Regions from separate parts of the Variovorax sp. AC103 genome, predicted to be linked through region 2. Evidence: riboswitches for the same ligand, from Rfam matches in the RefSeq annotation. Region 2 holds a riboswitch; the other holds the start of a gene.
What was found. Region 2 has a riboswitch for glycine ahead of gcvT (glycine cleavage system aminomethyltransferase GcvT). Riboswitches for the same ligand answer to the same signal wherever they lie in the genome.
Positions count from the first base shown of each region.

Region 1: another riboswitch for glycine. It lies ahead of AC0IYU_RS20720 (D-amino acid dehydrogenase); the one in region 2 lies ahead of gcvT (glycine cleavage system aminomethyltransferase GcvT).

Region 1 covers NZ_CEEDFC010000014.1:116,937-122,830, reverse strand. Annotated here, with positions in the region: gene rfbC (dTDP-4-dehydrorhamnose 3,5-epimerase) at 1-516, opposite strand, end outside; gene rfbA (glucose-1-phosphate thymidylyltransferase RfbA) at 513-1,409, opposite strand; gene rfbD (dTDP-4-dehydrorhamnose reductase) at 1,437-2,327, opposite strand; gene rfbB (dTDP-glucose 4,6-dehydratase) at 2,324-3,403, opposite strand; glycine riboswitch at 3,648-3,764, shown strand; gene AC0IYU_RS20720 (D-amino acid dehydrogenase) at 3,857-5,158, shown strand; gene AC0IYU_RS20715 (FIST signal transduction protein) at 5,168-5,894, opposite strand, start outside.
Region 2 covers NZ_CEEDFC010000005.1:298,323-304,216, reverse strand. Annotated here, with positions in the region: gene gcvP (aminomethyl-transferring glycine dehydrogenase) at 1-1,441, opposite strand, end outside; gene gcvH (glycine cleavage system protein GcvH) at 1,571-1,942, opposite strand; gene gcvT (glycine cleavage system aminomethyltransferase GcvT) at 1,985-3,172, opposite strand; glycine riboswitch at 3,218-3,330, opposite strand; glycine riboswitch at 3,343-3,433, opposite strand; gene AC0IYU_RS10030 (hypothetical protein) at 3,467-4,009, opposite strand; gene AC0IYU_RS10025 (YybH family protein) at 4,110-4,565, opposite strand; gene AC0IYU_RS10020 (MFS transporter) at 4,741-5,894, opposite strand, start outside.

The sequences.
Region 1 (5,894 bases), on a different contig from region 2:
GCCCGTCTGGTCCTTGGCGGACAACACGAAATCGGCCTGAAGGTCGGGCCATGCGATGGCGATCGCCGGGTCGTTCCAGGCAATGCAGCGTTCGTTGGCCGGGGCGTAGTAGTCGGTGGTCTTGTACAGGAAGTCAGCTGTATCGCTCAGCACCAGGAATCCGTGCGCGAAGCCCGCGGGCACCCACAGTTGCTTGTGGTTTTCTTCGCTCAGTTCCTGCGACACCCATTTGCCGAAGGTCGGCGACTTGCGCCGGATGTCCACCGCCACGTCGAGCACCGCGCCCCGCACCACCCGCACCAGCTTGCCCTGCGGCTGCTGGATCTGATAGTGCAAGCCACGCAGCACGCCCTTGACCGAGCGCGAGTGATTGTCCTGAACGAAATCGACATGGTGGCCGACCGCTTCGTCGAAGGCCTTCTGGTTGAAGCTTTCGAAGAAGAAGCCCCGCGCGTCGCCGAACACCTTGGGTTCGATCACCAGCACATCGGGAATGGCCGTCGGCGTGGCCTTCATGACCGCACCTCGTCGTTCAGCAGGTGCCGCAGGTATTTGCCGTAGCCGCTCTTCTCCAGCGGCGCCGCGAGCTTTTCGAGCTGCTCGCTGGTGATGAAGCCGTTGCGCCAAGAGATTTCCTCGGGGCACGCAATCTTCAACCCCTGCCGATGCTCCAGCGTCGCGATGAACTGGCCCGCTTCCAGCAGGCTGTCGTGCGTGCCCGTGTCCAGCCATGCGTAGCCGCGCTGCATGATCTGCACGTTCAGCTGGTCGAGGTCGAGATACGCCTGGTTGACGGCGGTGATCTCCAGCTCGCCGCGCGCGCTCGGCTTCACGGCCTTGGCAATGTCCACCACCTGGTTGTCGTAGAAGTAGAGGCCGGTGACCGCGTAGCTGCTCTTGGGCTTCAAGGGCTTCTCCTCGATGCTGCTGGCCTTGCCCTTGGCGTCGAACGCGACCACGCCGTAGCGCTCCGGGTCCTGCACGTGGTACGCGAACACGGTGGCGCCCGACGGCTTCTTGTCGGCGTCGGCGAGCAGGTTCACGAGATCGTGGCCATAGAAGATGTTGTCGCCCAGCACCAGTGCGCTCGGCGAGTTGCCCACGAACTTGTCGCCGATGAGAAAGGCTTGCGCCAGGCCGTCGGGACTGGGCTGCACTGCGTACTGCAGGTTGATGCCCCACTGGCTGCCGTCGCCCAGCAATTGCTGGAAGCGCGGCGTATCTTGCGGCGTGCTGATGATCAGGATGTCGCGCATGCCGCCCAGCATCAGCGTGCTGAGCGGGTAGTAGATCATCGGCTTGTCATACACGGGCAGCAGCTGCTTGCTGAGCGCCAGGGTTGCCGGATGCAGGCGGGTGCCCGAGCCGCCGGCCAGGATGATGCCCTTGCGTTGAGTCGTCGTGGTCATGCTTTTCTTCTCGTGTGAATTCACGCGTCAGAGCGTTTCGCGCAGCATGCGCGCAACGCCGTCCTGCCAGGGGGGCAGGCGCAGCCCGAAGGTGGTCTGCAGCTTGGTGGTGTCCAGGCGCGAGTTGTGCGGGCGTTTCGCCGGGGTCGGGAAGGCGCTGGTCGGCACGGCCTCGACGGCATCGGGGCCGGCCTTGAGCTCGACGCCGGCCTGCTGCGCCAGGCCGAGCACGAAGCGCGCATAGCCGTGCCATGTGGTTTCACCGCCGGCAATCGCGTGATAGAGACCGGCTTTCGTGGGGTCCTGCAGCGTTGCCCGGATGGCGTGCGCCGTGACGTCGGCCAGCAGCTCGGCACCCGTGGGCGCGCCGAACTGGTCGTCGATCACCGTGAGCTTGTCGCGCTCCTTCGCCAGCCGCAGCATGGTCTTGGCGAAGTTGCCGCCGCGCGCCGCATACACCCAGCTCGTGCGAAAGATCAGGTGCCTTGCGCAGTACTGGGCCACCAGTTGCTCGCCCTCGAGCTTGGTCTGGCCGTACACGCTCAGCGGGCCGGTCGCGTCGTCTTCCTTCCAGGGTGCGCTGCCGCTGCCGTCGAAGACGTAGTCGGTCGAGTAATGCACCATCAGCGCGCCGATCTGCTGCGCCGCCTCGGCCACCACGCCGGGCGAGGTGGCGTTGAGCTTGCGCGCGAACTCGGGCTCGCTCTCGGCCTTGTCGACGGCCGTGTGGGCCGCCGCATTGACGATCACGTCGGGGCGCACCTTGAGCACCGTGTCTGCCAGCTGCTCGGGGCGGCTGAAGTCGGCATGAAAGTCGGTGCTGTCGAAATCGAGCGCCACCAATTCACCCAGCGGCGCCAGGCTGCGCTGCAGTTCCCAACCCACCTGCCCGCCCTTGCCCAGCAGCAGCAACTTCATGCCGCGGCCTTTGCCGGTGCGGCGTCGTACTGTTTTTCAACCCACTCGCGGTAGGCACCGCTTTGCACGTTGCGCACCCATTCGCTGTTCGCGAGGTACCACTCGACGGTCTTGCGAATGCCGGAGTCGAAAGTCTCGGCGGGCTTCCAGCCGAGTTCGCGTTCGAGCTTGCGCGCGTCGATGGCGTAGCGGCGGTCGTGGCCGGGGCGGTCGGTGACGTAGGTGATCTGTTCCTTGTAGGGCTTGCCGCCGGCCTTGGGGCTCAGTTCGTCGAGCAGCGCGCACACGGTGTTGACGATCTCGATGTTGGGCTTCTCGTTCCAGCCGCCCACGTTGTACGTTTCGCCGAGCTTGCCGGCTTCGAGCACGCGGCGGATGGCGCTGCAGTGGTCCTTCACGTAGAGCCAGTCGCGCACCTGCATGCCGTCGCCGTACACGGGCAGCGGCTTGCCGGCCAGGGCGTTGACGATCATCAGCGGAATGAGCTTCTCGGGGAAGTGGAACGGACCGTAGTTGTTCGAGCAGTTGGTGGTGACCACCGGCAGCCCGTAGGTGTGGTGCCAGGCGCGCACGAGGTGGTCGCTCGCGGCCTTGCTGGCCGAGTACGGGCTGTTGGGTTCGTACTTGTTCTCTTCGGTGAAGGCGGGGTCGGTCTTGGAGAGCGAGCCGTAGACCTCGTCGGTGGACACGTGCAGGAAGCGGAAGGCACTTTTCTGGTCGGCAGGCAGCGCGCTCCAGAAGCCGCGCACGGATTCGAGCAGGCGGAAGGTGCCGAGCACGTTGGTCTGCACGAAGTCTTCGGGGCCGTGAATGGAGCGGTCCACGTGCGATTCGGCGGCGAAGTTGACCACGGCGCGCGGCTTGTGCTCGGCCAGCAGGCGGTCGAGCAGCGCGCTGTCGCCGATGTCGCCCTGCACGAAGATGTGGTTCGGGTTGCCCTTGAGCGACGCGAGGGTCTCGAGGTTGCCCGCGTAGGTCAGCTTGTCGAGGTTCATGACCGGCTCGTCGCTGTTCGCGATCCAGTCGAGTACGAAATTGGCGCCAATGAAGCCAGCGCCGCCGGTAACCAAGATCATGGGGTCCCCTGTGTTTGAAGCAATTGCCCTGCGGCAAATCAACTGGTGATTATCCCATTGGGCCGACAGGCCGAAACACAAGGCGTTACCGTTCACTTCAGGCCGTGTTTACAATCGGCCACACTGCAGGAGAGCGGGCCACCCCGGTGGCCCTACCGAAGGCGCAAACTCCCATGAACGCTCAGGTCGGCCCGACGAGGTCTTCGAAGAAGATTTCGGCAAGGGGTCAGTACTGCATCAACTGACAACGCCGTCTGGAGAGTCATCGCACCACGCCCAGTGGCAACGATGCACCGAAGGAGCAAACCCGCTGCGGGCGCAGGGGGTGAATCTCTCAGGTACCGAGGACAGGGGGAGCGGCAACTTGGACCACGGCCGTCCGGTTGCCTGCTATTGATTCAATAGCACACCACGCCCGTCGTTCAAGCGCTTCAACCTCAAGAGGTACTTGAAATGCGCGTGATCGTTCTTGGCGCCGGCCTGCTCGGCGTGACTTCGGCCTACTACCTCCAGCAACTCGGCCACGAAGTGACCGTGATCGACCGGCAGGCCACCCCGGCCGCCGAGACCAGCTTTGCCAACGGCGGGCAGATTTCCGTCAGCCATGCCGAACCCTGGGCCAACCCGGGCGCGCCGCTCAAGGTGCTGCAATGGCTGGGCAAGGAAGACGCCCCGCTGCTGTTCCGCATCCGCGCCGACATACGCCAATGGCTCTGGGGCCTGCAGTTTCTGCGTGAATGCACGCCCGCGCGCACCCGCCACAACATCGCGCAGATCGTGCACCTGGGCACCTACAGCCGCGACACCTTGCAACAGTTGCGCCGCGACACGCGCATCGACTACGACCAGCGCACGCAGGGCATCCTGCACTTCTACACGACGCAGAAGGAATTCGACGGCGCCCTCGCCCCCGCCGAGCAGATGCGTGCCCTGGGCTGCGAGCGCCAGGTCATCTCGGCCGACGAGGCGGTGAAGATCGAGCCCGCCCTCGCCCACATCCGGCCCAAGCTGGCGGGCGCCACCTTCACGGCCGAAGACGAATCGGGCGACGCCAACCGCTTTGCACGCGAGCTTTCCAAGCTGGCGGCTGCGGCCGGCGTGAAGTTCCTCATGGGCCACACCGTCACCGCGCTGCGCGAGGCCGGTGGCCAGATCGACCACGTCGAGGTGACCGACCACGAGGGCCGCTTCCAGCGCATCCGCGGCGACTCCTTCGTCATGGCGATGGGCTCGCTGAGCCCGCTGCTGGCCGCGCCGCTGGGCATCCGGCTGCCGATCTACCCGGCCAAGGGCTACTCGGTGACGCTGCCCGTGAAGGACGCTTCCAAGGCCCACCAGGTCTCGCTGACCGACGACGAGTTCAAGCTGGTGTTCTCGCGCTACACGTCGGCGTCCGGCGACCGCCTGCGCATTGCCGGCACGGCCGAGCTCAATGGCTACGACCGCGACCTGAACCCGGTGCGCTGCGAAGCCATCGTGCGCCGCGTCGAAGAACTGTTCCCCGGCGCCGGCGACACCACGCAGGCGCAGTTCTGGACCGGCCTGCGCCCCGCCACGCCGAGCAACGTGCCGCTGATCGGCAAGACAAAGCTGCCGAACCTGTTCCTCAACACCGGCCACGGCACGCTCGGCTGGACGCACGCCTGCGGCTCGGGCAAGTCGATCGCGCGCATCGTGAGCGGGCTGGCGCCCGAGGTCGATTTCGCGTTCACCGGCATGCCTGCGCCCAGGCTGCGCGTGCTGCAGCCGGCGTGATCGCCAAGGTCAGTCGTTGCTGGTGAACACCGTCAATACGCCGGTGTAGCCATACAGATGGTGGCGGGCAATTTCGCCCGCCGCAAAGAACCCGACCAGCGGCACGTCGCCCAGCGCATGGCGCACGATCTGCAGCTCCGCGCCGGGCGCGCCGAAGTGCGGCCCGCCGCGTCCGGAGCAGCTCACGTACACAGCCCCGGCAATGCGCCGCGCCGGGTGCGGCGCGGCCTCGGCCTCGCCTGCGGCCACGGCGCGCGCGGTGGCCAGCGTCTGCTCTTCAGGTTCCAGCTCTTCGCGGATTTCGGCGCAGATGCGCATCAGGTCGGCCCGCGCGGCCTGCGCGTTGCGGCGGCAGAAGGTCAGGCGCATGCCGGCCTCGGCCGTGTCGGCAATGGCGATGCCGCGTCGCGTGGGGTCCAGGCCGATGATGTGGCGCACCAGCACGTCGGCGCCCAGGTCGCCGGTGCGGCGGATGCCGTCGCTGCCCGCGTCGGCCAGCCCCACCAGCGTGTTGCGCACCGCGTCGATGGCCTCCTGCGGACGCTCGAGCGACACCTGCAGGTCGGCCAGCAGCACGTCGAGCGCGGGTTCGCCGTCGAGCTTGAGCAGCAGGTTGCCGTCGGCCTCGGTGATCTCGCGCTCGCGCACCGCGCCCGAACGCAGCGGCTGGCAGCCCTGCGTGACGCGCGACACCACCCGCACGCCCTCGCCGAACACCACGCCCGACATGCCGCCC
Region 2 (5,894 bases):
TGAGGAAGGCGCTGGTGCGGCGCAGGTCCTCGGGGATCAGCGGCGTGGCGCTGGCGGCCAGGTCGTCGAAGCGCGGCATGGCGGTGCCGGCGGGCACAAACAGTGCCCACAGCGTCTCGACGTCGGCGCGCGTGGTGGTCTCGTCCAGCGAGATGCCCAGGTGGTGTTGCAGGCGCTGGCGCAGGTTGACGCCGCCGGCCTGCGCGCGCTCCAGGATGGCCTGCGTGTCGTCACCGGTGCTCACGGTGAGCGAATCGAAGGCGGTGCCGTTGACCGGCTCGCGGCCCATCTGCGACAGGCCCTTGGACAGGATGGCCGTGAGCGCCGCCACGCGCTGCGCGATGCGCGTGAGGCCGTCGGGCCCGTGGTACACGGCGTACATGCTCGCCACCACGGCCGGCAGCACCTGCGCGGTACAGATGTTGGAGGTGGCCTTCTCGCGGCGGATGTGCTGCTCGCGCGTTTGCAGCGCCAGGCGGTAGGCGGGCTGGCCGTGCGTGTCGACGCTCACGCCCACCAGGCGGCCCGGCAGCGAGCGCTTGAACGAATCGCGGCAGGCCAGGTAAGCGGCGTGCGGGCCGCCGTTGCACAGCGGCATGCCGAAGCGCTGCGTGGTGCCGCAGACGATGTCGGCGTCGAACTCGCCGGGGGCGACCAGCAGCGTGAGCGCCAGCAGGTCGGCCGCGACGATGAGGGCGGCGTCGCACTGGTGCGCATGGCCCGCGAGCGGGCGCAGGTCGTGCACGTGGCCGGTGGTGGCGGGGTACTGCGCGAGCACGCCGAAGAACTCGCCGCTCACCATCAGCAGCGGCAGCGTTTCCGACACGCTGCTCACCTTGACCTCGATGCCCAGCGGCGCGGCGCGCGTCCTGATGACCTCGATGGTCTGCGGGTGGCAGTCGCCCGACACCAGGAACACGTTGCTCTTGCTCTTGACGCTGCGCTTGGCCAGCGTCATGGCCTCGGCCGCGGCCGTGGCTTCGTCGAGCATCGACGCGTTGGCGATGGCCATGCCCGTGAGGTCGCACACCATCGTCTGGAAGTTGAGCAGGGCTTCCATGCGGCCCTGCGAAATCTCGGCCTGGTAGGGCGTGTAGGCCGTGTACCAGGCAGGGTTCTCGAGCACGTTGCGCAGGATCACGCCCGGCGTGTGCGTTCCGTAGTAGCCCTGGCCGATGAAGCTCCTGAACACCTTGTTCTTCGACGCCAGCGCCTTCAGCTCGGCCAGCGCGTCGGCCTCGGTCACCGGCGCGGGCAGCCGCATCGGCTTGGCGCGACGGATGGCCGCCGGCACGATGCCGTCGATGAGCTCCGCGCGTGTGGCCGAGCCGATCACCGGCAACATGCGCGCCTCGTCCGCCGCATCGATGCCGATGTGGCGGGCGAGAAATTCTTCGGCGTTCTCTAGTTCTTGCAAAGAGGGAAGGGCGGGAATCGGCATGGCGTGATGGATCGGCTAAAAAAAGAAGAAAGACTCAGCGGTCGCCGCCGGGCCGCCCCAAGGCGGGCCGCGCCTTCCCCATGGGGGCTGGCGAAGCACACGAAGTGGCAAGCCGAGGGGCGAACATTTCTAGGATTCGGCCGCGAATTTGTCGTAGCTGGCGGCGTCCAGCAGGGCGTCGAGTTGTGAGGGTTCGCTCAGCTTGACCTTGAAGAACCAGCCGCTGGCCAGCGGGTCGCTGTTGGCCAGCGAGGGGTCGGCGCGCAGCGCTTCGTTCACTTCGACGATCTCGCCCGACACGGGCATGAACACGTCGGCCGCGGCCTTGACCGATTCGACGACGCCGGCGACTTCGCCCTGAGCAAAGGTCTTGCCGACTTCAGGCAGGTCGACGAACACCACGTCGCCCAGCGCGTCCTGCGCGTGTACGGTGATGCCGACGGTGGCTGCGCCGCCTTCGGCCGACACCCATTCGTGGTCCTTGGTGTACTTGATGCTCATGGAAAAACTCCTCGTGGAAAAAATGATTCGGGGGTGCAGAGCCTAGCCGCGGAAATAGCGCGTCGGCACGAAAGGCAGGGTCGAGACTTCCATGGGCACCGGCTTGCCGCGCACGATGGCCTGCAGGCGCGTGCCCGGCTCCGCGAAAGCGGTGGCCACGTAGCCCATGGCCACGCAGCGGTCGGCCGTGGGGCCGAGCAGGCCGCTGGTGACGACGCCGATGTCGTGGCCCTCGAAGGACTGCAGCACCGTGCCGTCGCGCACCGGAATGCGTTCGAGCGCCACGAGGCCGACGCGCTTGCGCTTGAGCGTGTCGTGGTCGGTGTGGCCGGCGGCTCCCGGGGTGGCCGCGGCGAGCTGGGCCAGGATCTTCGTGGCGCCCGGAAAGCCGCCTTCGCGCGCGCCCCCGGCGCGGCGCACCTTCTGCATAGCCCAGTTGAGCGAGGCTTCGACCGGCGTGGTCGTGGTGTCGATGTCGTTGCCGTACAGGCACAGGCCGGCTTCGAGCCGCAGCGAATTGCGCGCGCCGAGGCCGACGGGCTTGACCTCGGGCTGGGCCAGCAGCAGCCGGGCCAGCGCCTCGGCGTCCTTGGCCGCCGCCGAGATCTCGAAACCGTCTTCGCCGGTGTAGCCGCTGCGGGTGACGAAGGCCGGAATGCCGCCGATCTGCACCGCGCCGCCGGTCATGAACACGAAGCGCTCGATGCCGGGCGACAGCCGCGCCAGCGTGGCCGCTGCCTGCGGGCCCTGCAGCGCGAGCAGGGCGTGGTCGGGCAGGGGCTGCACCTCGCAGCGCGCGCCGATCTTCCGCTGGATGTGCGCGATGTCGGCCACCTTGCAGGCGCCGTTGACGATCACGAAGAGCGAGCCGTTGCCTTCGTTGAAGAACATCAGGTCGTCCAGGATGCCGCCCTCGTCGTTCAGCAGCAGGCCGTAGCGCTGCTTGCCGGCGGGCAGGTCGATCACGTCGACGGGCATCAGGGTCTCGAAAGCCGCTGCGGCGTCGGGGCCGACCAGGCGCAGCTGGCCCATGTGGGAAATGTCGAACAGGCCGGCCGCGTCGCGTGTGTGCCTGTGTTCGGCCATCAGGCCGGCGGGGTACTGCACCGGCATCGAGTAGCCGGCAAAGGGCACCATGCGGGCGCCGAGCTCCACGTGGAGGTCGTACAGCGGCGTCTTGAGAAGCGCAGTGTCGGGGGCGGAAGCAGCGGAGGCAGCGGAAGAGGCCATGGGGCACTCCAAAGGGGCAGACGAAATCCATGACGCAAGCCATGGGCCACCCCTGCTGTCCGCTTTACCTGAGAGATTCGCCCCACGATCGGGGTTTGCTCCTTCGGTGGGCCGCTGCATCGTTTCCGGTACGGCGGCCTCTCTCCAGCAAGGAAACGCCGGTGTGTACCGGCGCCTTGTCAGTCCTTTTGCCTGAGCGTTCGGGAAACCCCTGCGCCTTCGGCGGCCCCGTCGCGCGGGGCTCTCTCCTGACCCGGGCGAGTGTAGTGGATCGCGGTGCGCAGGGCTTTCGCTTCAGTGAACGATTTCAGCCGGCGGCAGCAGCCGGTCGATGCGTTCGCGCAGCGATTCGGCGCGCTCCGGGCCCGCGGCTTTCTCGATTTCGCTGAGCATCAGCGCGGCGATGGTCATCATGGCCTCGCGGTCGCGCGCCTCGCGCAGGGCGTCGCGCATCTGCAGCGCGAACTTGGGGTCGCGGCGCACGAACATGCGCTCGCAGATGTCGAACAGGAACATGCGCGTGGTGGCCAGCGAGCGCTTGCCGTCGAAGCTGTCGGCCGAGGTGCTGACCTGGATCGTGTCGGCGGCGGGCACGGTCAAGGCCTGTGCCGCCTGCGCAGCCGCAGCCGCGGCGGCCTGCGGGTCTTGCAGGTAGCCCCGCTGCACCAGCGCCTGGAGCGCCTGCTCGGCCTCGTCGCGGGTGCTGAACAGCGGGCTGAAGTCGGTCAGCGAGCGGCGGCCGTCGGCCATGAGCAACAGCGCGCGCTCCCGCTGGCTGAGCGTGCGCTGGCCGCCCTGGAGTTCATCGCGGGCCTTGTCGGTCTTGGTGGGGAACATGGCAGCCACAGCTTTCGGGAGTCGAGGGCTGCAGCATCGTTGCAAGCGGTGACATCTTCATGAACCGTTTGGTTTGCACGGGCAACGGTCTTTGGCGGCGTCATCCGCCCGCGATTTCCTTGCGGATGAGCCACTGGTTGCCCACGCGTTGCAGTTCCAGCGTCTTGCGGCTTTTTTCGCGCAGCTTGTCGGCGGTGTAGGTCTGCTGAAAGCTTGCGCTGGCGGCTTGCCCGGTGACGCTGATGACGAGGTTGTCGATGTCCACGCGGATGGTGGCCTTGTCGGCGATGCGCGTGCGGCGGTCGGCTTCCCAGGCCTTGCGGTCCTGGCCGCGGGGCGGCGTGAAGTCGGGCGCATAGGTGGCCAGGTAGCGCGCCACGTCGCGCGCGGACCAGGCTGCGGCCCAGTTGCGCACGGCGGTCTCGATCTCGGCGATGGCAGCGGCCGGGTTCGCCGGGGTCGGTGCGGGCTGCGGCCCTGTCGCCGCCGGCGTGGCGCCGAAGGCGGCCATGGCCAGCAGCGTGCCGCCGAGGAGGCAACTCAGTGATCGGTGCATGGCGAAGTCTCCTCCTTGTCGTTTGTCGGTCCCGATCATCGGCCGAAACGGTAGCGCTCGAACGACACCTCCCGCTGCTGGATCACCCCGCCAGGTCGGGCTGCCGCTCGATGCTCGCTGAATCGAGCATAAGGCGCGCAATGCGACATTCGACGGCCATGGGCGACGGTGGCGCTCAGGTCGCAGCGCGCTGCGCCCCCGCCGGCACCGCCGGCATCGCCCTGTTGCGCAACCGCAGCGCCAGCACCGTCGCCGCGCCCAGCACGCACAGCACCGCGGTGAACGTCACGCCCAGGCCGCGCGCGTCCGACAGCATCCCGAAAAGCGGCGACACCAGGCCGCCCACCGACAGCGCCAGCCCCAGCGTGATGCCGCTGGCCGTGGCCGGGTTGCGCGGCAGGTAGTCCTGCGCCAGCGTCACCTGCGCGGCGAAGGGCAGGAACATGCTCATGCCGAGCAGCGCGGTGCAGGCCAGCGCCCAGCCGGGGGTCGTTGCGAGCACCAGGCCGGCGAGCGACGGCAGGGCGAGCAGGTAGCCGCTGCGGATGGTGCCCATGCGCCCGATGCGGTCGCCGAGCCAGCCGCCGAGCAGCACGCCCACCGCGCCGGCGGCGGTGAAGCCGGTGAGCGCCGCCGCGCCCTGGAAGGCCGTGCCGTGCAGGTCGCGCGTGATGCGCAGCGACAGCATCGACAGCACCGTGACGTACGGGATCGACCAGCCCACGATGGTCGCCACCAGCAGCCCGAAGGCGCGCCAGTCGTTGTGGGGCTTGAGCACCTCGCCGGCGGCCTTGCGGGCGGCGGCCGCCGTGGCGGCGGACGCAGCGCCGCGCCCCGCATTCGCCAGCAGCCACACCACGCCCATCGCCAGCGCCGGCACCCCCAGCAGGTAGCTGCGCGACAGGCCTCCACCACCGACCACCGTGGCCGCGAGCACCGGCGGAAAGGAGGCGCCGATGGTGCCGCCGACGGAGAACACGCTCATCGCTTTCTGCGAGGCCCCGCCGGCCGCACGTGCCGCCACCGTGGCCGGCGGGTGGTAGGCCGCAATGCCCAGCCCGCACAGCGCGATGGCGATCCAGGTCAGCAGGTAGCTCTGGCTGATGCCCGCCAGCACCACGCCGAGCGCGGCCACCAGGAAGCCCGTGGGCACCAGCCAACTGCGCGGGTGGCGGTCGGCGTACAGGCCGAACAGCGGCTGCACCACGCTCGACAGGCCGGTCGCCGCGAGCATCAGCCCGCTCACGGCCGTGTAGCTGTAGCCGCGCTCCAGCACCATGAAAGGCAGCAGGGCCGGCACCAGGCCCTGGTAGAGGTCATTGACGGCAT